One region of the Monashia sp. NPDC004114 genome, then DNA from elsewhere that is predicted to be linked to it. Evidence: predicted binding sites of a transcription regulator. Region 1 holds the regulator's gene; the other holds the start of a gene.
What was found. Region 1 encodes HrcA, which represses chaperone genes, less so after heat shock. Its sites were predicted from a motif close to TTNGCACTCGNNNNNNNCGAGTGCNAA; they were not measured.
Positions count from the first base shown of each region.

Region 2: ACWEOW_RS02365 (Hsp20/alpha crystallin family protein) is a predicted target of HrcA. The motif match lies at 1,895-1,921, and genes of this name have one in related genera.

Region 1 covers NZ_JBSGGK010000002.1:441,798-447,083, forward strand. The annotation lists gene ACWEOW_RS04805 (16S rRNA (uracil(1498)-N(3))-methyltransferase) at 1-557, opposite strand, end outside; gene dnaJ (molecular chaperone DnaJ) at 576-1,706, opposite strand; gene hrcA (heat-inducible transcriptional repressor HrcA) at 1,852-2,898, opposite strand; gene ACWEOW_RS04820 (DUF3097 domain-containing protein) at 3,286-4,161, shown strand; gene ACWEOW_RS04825 (aldehyde dehydrogenase family protein) at 4,174-5,286, opposite strand, start outside.
Region 2 covers NZ_JBSGGK010000001.1:534,783-540,068, reverse strand. The annotation lists partial or broken gene ACWEOW_RS02375 (FAD-dependent oxidoreductase) at 1-1,110, shown strand, start outside; gene ACWEOW_RS02370 (MerR family transcriptional regulator) at 1,541-1,858, opposite strand; gene ACWEOW_RS02365 (Hsp20/alpha crystallin family protein) at 2,016-2,447, shown strand; gene ACWEOW_RS02360 (hypothetical protein) at 2,475-2,834, shown strand; gene ACWEOW_RS02355 (J domain-containing protein) at 3,058-3,399, shown strand; gene ACWEOW_RS02350 (hypothetical protein) at 3,710-3,907, shown strand; gene ACWEOW_RS02345 (maleylpyruvate isomerase family mycothiol-dependent enzyme) at 3,899-4,768, opposite strand; gene ACWEOW_RS02340 (fumarylacetoacetate hydrolase family protein) at 4,768-5,130, opposite strand; gene ACWEOW_RS02335 (MerR family transcriptional regulator) at 5,160-5,286, opposite strand, start outside.

The DNA.
Region 1 (5,286 bases):
ACGTCAGCAAGGGCCTCGCTCGCGTCCTCGTGCAGCACCAGGGTCAGGGCCGCGGCGCCCACCCGACCGACGAGCGACGTGAGGTTGACCGCGGGCGCCGTCAGCGGCATACGGGCGCGGCGGGACTGCTTGGTCGCCCGGGTCACCACGGCCTCCCACTTGGCGAGCGACTTCGCCGCCCGCTCGCCGCGCCACACGACCACGGAACGCTCCGCCTGCCAAGGCACCACCTCGTCGACGCCGAGCTCTGTGGCGGCCTCGACCGCCTGCTCGTCCCGGTCGCCCTTGGCGAGCGCCTGCACGAGCACGAGCCTGGGGGCGGGCTCGGGCTCCTCACTCAGCGAGACCACCACTCCCCGGACGCTCGCGCGGTCGACGTATGCCGCTTCGACGAGGGCCCGACGCCCAGCGCCGTCCGCGACGAAGAACCGCTCCCCCGGCTTGATCCGCACGACCGCGGCAGCATGCCTGCCTTCATCACCATCGAGCACCAGGGTCGAGCCCACGGCCGCCTCCGCGACGACCTCGCGCCCGGCCAGAAACAGCTGATGGGTCACGGGGTGCTCACCGAGCGCTCACTTGTCCTTGAACGCGTCGCGCAGCTTGCCGAAGAGGCCTTTGTTCGCGGGCGTCAATCGGCCCTCCGGACGCTCCTCGCCCCGAAGCGCCGCGAACTGACGCAGCAGCTCCTGCTGCTCCTCGGTCAGCCGCGTCGGGGTCTGCACCGTGGCGTGCACGAGCAGGTCACCGCGGCCGCCGTGGCGCAGGTGCGTGACGCCGAGCCCGCGAAGGGTCAGGACATCGCCGCTCTGGGTGCCCGGGCGGATCTCGAGGTCCTGCATGCCGTCGAAGGTGGAGAGCTTCACGGTCGTGCCGAGCGCAGCCGCCGCCATCGGCAGCTCGACGCTGCAGTGCAGGTCGTCCGCGCGCCGGGTGAACGTGTCGTGGTTGAGCACGCGGATCTCGACGTACAGGTCGGCCTTGGGGCCGTTGCCGGGCCCGGCCTCACCCTCGCCGGTGAGCTGGATGCGGGTGCCGGTGTCGACGCCGGCCGGCACCTTGAGCTTGAGCGTGCGCCGGGTGCGGACCCGGCCGTCGCCGGAGCAGTCGTGGCACGGGTCGGTGAGGACGGTGCCGTAGCCCTGGCAGTTGACACAGGGGCGCGAGGTCATCACCTGGCCGAGGAAGCTGCGCTGGACCTGCTGCACCTCGCCCGCGCCGTGGCAGATGCCACACGTCTGCCGGCCCGTGCCGGGCTCGGCGCCGTCGCCGCCGCAGCGGACGCAGCCGATCGCGGTGTCGAGGGTCAGCTCCTCCTCGGAGCCGAAGACCGCCTTGGCGAGGTCGATGTCGAGCCGCACGAGTGCGTCCTGACCGCGCTGGACCCGCGACCGCGGACCACGGCTGCCGGCGGCTGCGCCGGCTCCGAAGAAGGCGTCCATGACGTCGCTGAAGGAGAAGCCCGCGCCGGCGCCGAAGCCGCCGCCAGCGGTCGCGAACGGGTCGGCACCGAGGTCGAAGGAGCGACGCTTCTGCGGGTCCGACAGCACCTCGTAGGCCTGCGAGACCCGCTTGAACTCCTCCTCAGCCTCCGGGCCGGGGTTGACGTCCGGATGGAGCTTGCGGGCAAGCCGGCGGTAGGCCTTCTTGATCTCCTCCTGACTTGCGTCGCGGGAGACACCGAGGACGGCGTAGTAGTCGTTCAAGCGGGTGTTCCTTCAGTGCGTGGCGTTCGGGCCGTGCAGGCGCGGCTCGCGTCGGTGTCGGTCAGGATCGGAGGTCAAGGCTGGTTTCGGGCTGTTGGGGCTGATGCTGGGTAGCGGTGGCGGATGGGCTGCGCTGTCGGCACGGTCAGGTCGAGCGGTTGTCGTCGAGGACCTCGGACACGTAGCGCGCGACGGCGCGCACCGTTGCCATCGTCGTGGGGTAGTCCATGCGGGTCGGGCCGAGGACACCGAGGCTTGCAATGCGCTCGCTGCCGGAGCCGTACCCCATCGACACGAGCGAGGTGGTCTGGAGCCCGGTGACAGGGTTCTCTGAGCCGATTCGCACGGAGACCAGCTCCGGGTCGTCGCCGAGCTGGCCGAGCAGGCGCAGCAGCGTGACGTGCTCCTCGAGGGCCTCGAGGATGGGCCCGATCGTCCGCGAGAAGTCGGCCGTGGCCGCGCGGGCGAGGTTGGCCTGACCGGCGAGCACGACCCGCTCCTCCCGCTCCTCGGCGAGGGCGTCGCCGAGTGCGGAGACCACCGCACCCAGCGCCGGGCGGTCGGCCTCGTCGGCTTCCTCGACCAGCCGGCGCAGCTGGGTCGTGGCGACCGCGAACGGCACCCCGGCTGCGACGTCGTTGACCTTGCTCCGCAGCCAGGCGATGAGGGCCTCACCGTCGGTGTCGACGACCGAGCGCCCGGTGTCGACGACGCGCTGCTCCACGCGCCCGGTGTTGACGATGAGGACGATCATCAGGTGGCTCGCGCCGATCGGGACGAACTCGATGTGGCGCACCGTCGAGCGCGTCAGCGATGGGTACTGCACGACGGCGACCTGTCGGGTCAGGCTGGCCAGCAGCCGCACCGTCCGGTCGACGACGTCGTCGAGGTCGACGGCGCCTTCGAGGAAGTGCGAGATCGCACGGCGCTCCCCGGCACCGAGCGGCTTGATCTGGCTGAGCCGGTCGACGAAGACGCGGTACCCGGCATCGGTCGGCACGCGACCGGCAGAGGTGTGTGGGGCGTGGATCAGGCCCTCTTCCTCGAGCTGTGCCATGTCGTTGCGAACCGTCGCGGCACTGACCCCGAGGTGATGGCGCTCGACGAGCGCCTTGCTGCCGACCGGCTCGGATGTCTGGACATAGTCCTGGACGATGGCGCGCAGCACCATCAGCTTGCGCTCCTCGCTCATCGCGACACCTCCTCGCCTCGGCCTGGCACTCTCGCGACCCGAGTGCCAAGTCTACGTCGCCGCGTCCAGTTCTCCGATTTCATCCCACCGTATGCCGCAGACGACGACACTGCCCTACCCGAAACCCTCGCCGCGGCCCCCAAACGGAGGGCCAGGTCCGGGGAACACCACCCATCTGCGCGCCGCGGCCCCCAAACGGAGGGCCAGGTCCGGGGAACACCACCCATCTGCGCGCCGCGGCCCCCAAACGGAGGGCCAGGTCCGGGAAACACCATCCATCTGCGCGCCCCGGCCCCCAAACGGAGGGCAGCGAGGGGGAGGGGCCCACCGCGTGGCGGTCAATGGTCACGGCGTCCGCGCGGCATACCGTGTGGGCTTGTGTCTTCCATGGATCGCTACGGATCGGACGTCTTGGGCGGCGACTGGCGGGCGCCCCGGCGCGGGCGCTCGGTCGACCTGCCGGCCGAGCCTGACCTGGTCGTCGAGGAGGTCGAGACCGGCTGGGTCGGCGCCGTCGTGCGGGTCGAGAAGGCGGGCGGGATGCACGTGGTCCACCTCGAGGACCGCGGTGGCCGCACCAAGGCGTTCCCGCTCGGGCCGGGATTCCTCGTCGACGGACGGCCCGTCACCCTGACCAAACCCGTCGCGGCAGCATCGGCGGCCCTGGCCGAAGCGCGGCGCGCCGACGCGCGCACGGCGAGCGGCTCCGTCGCCGTCCACGGGGCTCGCGCGCGCGTCGCAAGCGGCTCGCGGATCTACGTCGAAGGCCGCCACGACGCCGAGCTCGTGGAGAAGGTGTGGGGCGACGACCTTCGGGTCGAAGGCGTCGTCGTCGAGCTGATGGACGGCGTCGATGACCTCGCCGGCATCGTCGCCGAGTTCCAGCCCGGTCCCGGACGACGTCTCGGCGTGCTCGTCGACCACCTCGTGCCCGGTACCAAGGAGGCACGACTCGTCGAGCAGGCGCGCGCGCTGCCTGGGATCGCCCCGCACGTGAAGATCCTCGGACACCCGTTCGTGGACGTGTGGCAGTCGGTGCGGCCCGAGCGGCTCGGCTGGCAGCAGTGGCCGGTGATCCCGCGCGGCACCTCGTGGAAGCACGGCATCTGCGACGCGCTCGGCTGGCCGCACGACACTCAGACCGACATCGCGTTGGCGTGGAAGCGCATCCTCGGGACAGTCCGCACGTACGCGGACCTCGAGCCCGCGCTGCTCGCGAGCGTCGAGGAGCTCATCGACTTCGTCACCGAGCCCGGGGCCTGAGCCACGGGGTGGCTAGCGCGTGCGGCGGCCCGGGAAGACCACGAGGTCGATGACGCGCTCCTTGACCGAGGTGAACGGCGGCTGGACGACGCCGAGCAGGTCCGGCTTCGTGGGTAGCGACAGCACCGCTTTGGTGTGCGAAAACAGCTCGACCGAGCGCTCGCCATGGTAGGTCCCCATGCCACTTGGACCCACTCCGCCGAAGGGCAGCCCAGGCACGGCCAGGTGCGCCAGTGGCACGTTGAAGTTCAGCGCACCCGACGATGTGTCGCGCACGAAGCGGTGCCGAGTCTGCGCGTCGTCGGTGAAGACATAGAGCGCCAGCGGCTTGTCCCGCGCCGTGATGAACGCGATGGCGGCGTCGACGTCGGCGACCTCGACGAGCGGGAGCACCGGGCCGAAGATCTCCTCCTGCATCACGGGGTCGTCGCCCGAGACCTGGTCGACGATGGTGGGCTCGAGGTAACGGCTCGTTGCGTCCGACCGTCCGCCGCTGACCACCTTGTCGGTGTCGACGAGGGCCGTGACCCGTCCGAAGTGGCGGTCGTTGACGATCCGGCCGTAGTGGTCGGAGACGCTCGGGTCGTCGCCGTACAGATCCCCGATCGCCTTGACCAGCAGGGGTTTCAGCGCATCTAGCGTCGTCCTCGACGCAAGGACGTAGTCGGGCGCCACACACGTCTGGCCAGCGTTGGTGAACTTGCCCCACACGATGCGCCGGGCCGCGACCTCGAGATCCGCGTCGTCGGCGACATAGGTCGGTGACTTGCCCCCGAGCTCGAGCGTGACCGGGGTCAGGTGCTTGGCGGCCGCCTCCAGCACGATCCGGCCGACCGCGCCGTTGCCGGTGTAGAAGATGTGGTCGAACCGCTCGGCCAGCAACGCTGTGGTCTCGGGGACGCCGCCCTCGACGACGTGAACGGCGGCTGGGTCGAGGTATGCCGGCACGAGACGCGCCATGGCACGCGAGGTCGCGGGCGCCACCTCGCTGGGCTTGATGACCGCGGCGTTGCCGGCCGCGAGAATGCCGACGAGGGGCGTGAGGGTCAGCTGGATCGGATAGTTCCACGGTGCGATGACGAGAACCACGCCGAGCGGCTCGCGGACGACCTTCGCGCGCCCCGG
Region 2 (5,286 bases), on a different contig from region 1:
GGAGGATCCCGAGGCAGAGGCCACTTTGCGGGCGTTCGACATCTCACCCGACCAGACACCCGTCGTGATCTGGAAAGGGCAGACGGTCCTGCGAAACCCCAGCACCACTGAGCTGGCCGACCTCATCGGGCTACGAGCGGCGCCGAAGCGGGCGGCATACGACCTCGTCGTGGTCGGCGCAGGCCCGGGCGGCCTGGCCGCGGCGGTCTACGCCGCCTCCGAGGGGCTCTCGACGGTCGTACTGGACGCGCTCGCCACCGGCGGGCAGGCGGCTACGTCGTCCCAGATAGAGAACTACCTGGGGTTCCCGGCCGGTATCACCGGCGCGGAGCTGGCCGACCGCGCCGTGGTGCAGGCCCGAAAGTTCGGCGCCGTCTTCAACATCCCCGGCGAGGCGACCTCCCTCACGCAGGCCGACGGCTATCACGTGGTGGGGTTGGCGGAGGGTGACGCCCTGATCGCACACGCTGTGCTCGTCGCCACGGGGTGCAATACCGACGTCTCGACATCCCCGGTATAGACCGCCTCGAGGGCAGCAGCGTCTACTACGCCGCCACGGAGTTCGAGGCCCGGCTGTGCCGACAGGACCCCGTCACCGTCGTGGGCGGTGGAAACTCCGCCGGCCAAGCGGCCTGCTTCCTGGCCCGGCAATCGCCCGTGGTCAACCTGGTTATCCGACACGACGACCTGGAGAGGGACATGTCCCGCTATCTGGCCGATCGTGTGGAGCATGCGCCACGCATCAGGATCTGGCGCAACAGCGAGGTGTGCGAGCTCATCGGGGATGAAGCTCTCGAAGAGGTGCTGCTGCACAATCTCCAGTCGGATGAGGAGCACCGCGTTGCGACGACAGCGTTGTTCGTGATGATCGGTGCAGCCCCCCGAACCAGCTGGCTCCTGGGAAAGATCCCGCTGGACGCCAAGGGCTTCATACTCACCGGGCCTGCCGCAGATTGCTCCGACGGCTCGTTCGAGACCCGCCGCCAGGGCGTGTTCGCCGTGGGCGACGTACGAAGTGGCTCGGTGAAGCGCGTCGCCTCCGCCGTCGGTGAGGGCTCGGTCGCGATCCGCCAAGTCCACGAGTTCCTGGAAGCCGAGGGCCGCCGGTAAACACGCGCGGTCGCCCATGTGGTGCGCCCCAGTCTCCTCCGGATCCCAGGGAACACGAAGTCCTCCCTTTAACTCACCGACGGCTGCTGGCGCGCGAGTGGGTGTTTCGGCTTGAGGTTAGGGATCTATCGGCTACTGCGACTGCTCAGGTCCGGTGGGTAGTTTTCGTCGTCGGGGTCAGCGGCGGGAACTGTGAGCTGTTGTTCCAGCCAGTCGGCTTCATCCGCGGGTCCACGCGGCTCGTCCGCGCTCGCGCGCACGGTCGAGGTTGGTCCGCCGGGAGCGGAAGCAAGTCCCTGGTGGGCTGCCGGGTCGACGGGGGTGAGCTGCTCGAGCCGGTCTGCTTCGGGGACTGGTTCGCTGGCATAGAGGAGCTGCGAGTCGTCGGTGGGCGGCCTCGGGTTGTCGGTGGGGTGCACGCGGTTGGCGGTCATCGCTGGTCCTCCTTCGCGGTGTGTGGCTTGTGGTCCGATCGAAGCCGGGCGTTCTGGTCCTGCAGGTCGATGACCATGGCGATCCCGGCGAGGTTGAGCCCGGCCCCGAGGAGCTGGCCGATGCGGCGGAGCCGGTCGATGTCCTCGGCGCTGTAGCGGCGGGTGCCGCCGGCGGTGCGTTCCGGGGTCAGTAGCCCGCGCGCCTCGTAGGCGCGCAGGTTCTGCACCCCGGTGCCCGCGAGCTCGGCGGCCACCGAGATGCCATACACACCTCGGGCCGGGTCCGGTCCATCCAGCCTGTCCAGCCTGTCCACTCGAACGCGTCCTTCCGAACTTCCGTGAAATCGCCTCTTGCATCAGCATCCCACGAGTGCTATATGAAATCTATAGCGCACGCCACAGATCCCAAACCGGGGGCTGTGGCCCCACCAAGGAGCATCCAACAGAACAGGAGTGATGGAGGTGGACACGATGCTGATGCGCACCGACCCGTTCCGCGAGCTGGACCGGCTCACCCAGCAGGTGTTCGGCAGCAACGGCACCCTGGCCCGACCATCGGTCATGCCGATGGACGCCTGGCGCGACGGCGACACGTTCCATGTCGAGTTCGACCTGCCGGGGGTGAGCCCGGACTCGGTCGACCTGGATGTCGAACGCAACGTGGTCACCGTCAAGGCCGAACGCCCATCGCGGGCCAGCGATGCCGAACTGCTCGCCGCCGAACGACCGCGCGGCATCTTCAGCCGGCAGCTGATCCTGGGCGACAACCTCGACACCGAGCACATCAGCGCCAGTTACGAGGCCGGCGTGCTCAGCCTGCAGATCCCGGTCGCCGAACAGGCCAAGCCACGCAAGATCGCCATCACCAGCAAGGACGAAGACCGCAAGGCCATCAACGCCTGACACCGCCTGACCCGGAAGGGACCGGTCATGCCCACCGCACCCCTCGCCGCACCGGCCACCGGCGACACCAGCGACACCACTGAGACGTCAGCCGCGACGGTCGATGAGCAGTTCCTCGACCTGATCTGCAACGACCCCGACCTGGTCGCGGCCGAGTTCGAGGCGATCATCGCCGCCGAGTGGCCCGAGCCGCCCACCCGCCTGCCCGGACGCGGCGCGGCCGGCGGGCCCTCAGGTGGCGGGGGAGTCCGCCGCGCGGTCGACACTGGCCCAGACCACCGCTGGCCGGCACCGGACCCGCAGATCCGTCGCTGGGCCAGGCAGCGCTCACCCCCGCTTCCACCAAACGGAGCCGATACGGACCGACCCCATGAGACAGAACAATGAGGAGAAAGGCAGGTGATCGCCAGCCTTGAACCACCACACACGAGGTGATCGCTCACCCGGCCGGCACATCCCAACCCGCAGCGTCTGACGCAAAATTGCGCGACGCGCGCCCGAACGGCGCCAACTCTGCAGGCCGGACGAGACTCTCCTCGCATAGTGGCCCCGGCCCCACCGGGCCGGGGCCACAACGCCAGCCCACACCCACACCAACTCCTCTCCGACCATGACCACCCCCCGGCCCGACCTCTACACCGTCCTGGGAGTCCCACCGACCGCCACCCCAGCCCAGATCAGCCACGCCTACCGGGCGCTGCTCCGGCGACACCACCCCGACACCCGGGCATCGGTCGACGCCTCAGACCCCGCCCTGTCCGACACGACCCTGCAACAGGTTCTGGCCGCCTACGAGGTGCTGCACGACCCCGCACGCAGAGCCCACTACGACCGGCAGGCCACGGCATCACGACCCGAGACATCAGACGCCAGGCCACGGCCGGACCACCGGCGCGCACCCAGCCAGCCGCCCATCGTGGCCGGCCCAGTCCGCTGGCACCCAACCGCCTGATCCGCCCGCGCACCCGGAAGCCACCGCTGAAGGGCCACTCGACACCCAACGATGCTTGCCCGGCTGGGCAAGGCCGTTCACCTTTTCGAGAGTGACCCCAGCCATCGTGGCATTCTGGATCAGACCCGCGGTGCCAGTCCCCCCGCGTCAGCCAATGAGCGCGGTCTGAACCACACGTCGGGCCCGGTCGGCGCGCCCAAGGCGGTGGCGCGCGACGCGTGTCCCACGCAGCGGTCCCCTCGCCGGCGGCGCACTGCTGACAACGCGTGTGTTCCTCGTGACGGAGTCGTGGGCTGCTATGGGGGTCTTCGTGACCATCATCGCAGCGGGCGCCGGGATGGTGTTCTGGGGGGCACACCGGCGGGCGCGGCTGGCCCTCTACAGCCTTCGCAAGGACAGCCGTTTGGCTAACGGACCAGGAGGGCGCCTCCTGCTCCTGACCTCGCTGTGTGCCTGCGCGGTCTCGGTCGTCAATGCCGTCCTTGTCCTCGTGATCCCATCACTCTGACGTTCCGCCGCGTGGACGGCGCCACGCAGAACCTTCGGGTGCCCCTCGCATCAGCGAGGTCGGTGACGATGACGGTTGCTGTCCGTCGTGTCGTGTTGCCTGCCTGGTCGCAGGCGGTGGCGGTGACGACGTACGGTCGTCAGAGCCAGCCGGGCAGGGTCGGGATTGCTCCGGTGTCAGCCACGAGGTGCCGGTGACGACGGCCGGTCGTGTAGGCCGCGAGCTGGGCGAGGGTCCGCGCACCCGGGTCACGGCGCCGCTGCCCGGCACCGACCAGGCGTCGCCTGGGCCGGCGCCGTCGGTGGTGATCAGCACGAGGGCCGGTCCCGTGCCGGTGGCGGTGCGCTTGGCGGTCGCGTCATAGAGCAGCTCGACGAGGAACTCCGCTGGCAGGTCGTCGAACTCCACGCCGCCGTCGAGGTCGACGGCGTGGACCATGACCTCGCGGGTGCGCATCCACGGCACCTCGCTCGCCGGGACGGTCCGCCGCTGGGCCGTGCGGACGAGTGAAGTCCACTGCTCGGACGTCAGGCTCCCGAGTGCGGTGTCCAAGGCCGTCGCACTCGTGGTGAACCAGTCTCGTAGTCCCAATGGCGAGAGCTGTGCGCCCGCCTCGATCTCCGCGTCGCGCTGCTCCGCCGAGGCGCACATCGGCGTCTCGACACCGGTGCGGGCCCAGGTGGCGAGGTTGACGAGCGACTCGGCGTTCGCGGCGGCGTGGGCGACCACGTGCGCCCGCGTCCACCCCGGGAGGTCAGTCGGATGCGCCAAGGCCGCGTCGTCCAGGCCGTCGAGCGCCTTCTGGAACAGGGTCGTCCCGGCCGTGAGGAGGCTTCGGGACCGGAGCAGCGCCAGGGGCATCAGGCTAGCCGGTCGGCGACGACGGCGTTCTCGCAGCGGCCGAGGCCCTCGATCTCGGTGACGACCGTCTGGCCGGCCTCGAGATAGCGGGCCGGCTTGCGTGCGTGGCCGACTCCACCGGGCGTGCCGGTCGCGATGAGGTCACCCGGGCGGAGTGTGATCATCGTCGAGAGGTACTTGACGAGGGCGACCGGGTCGAAGAGCAGGTCGCCGGTGGTGTCGTCCTGAACGGCATAGGGCGCGTCCTCGTCTCGGTCAAGGGCGGGAAGCAGCCGCAGCAGGGATCGAGCACTACATCGCCCGGGTTGCTCGACGCGGAGACGATCCGCTCCAACAGGGCGAGCAGCTTCTGAAACGACCACTCGATTTGTCAAGAGCCGATGCGCGACGGCTAGCCGGGGCGTTGCTCGATGGCGGCGCGAACGAGGTCAGCGGCGCTCGAAAGCTGTTGCGGCAGTGGGGTGCCCGATTGGAGCCGGGCCGCGGCCCGGCCGCCGACGTAGACGACTCCGACGCCG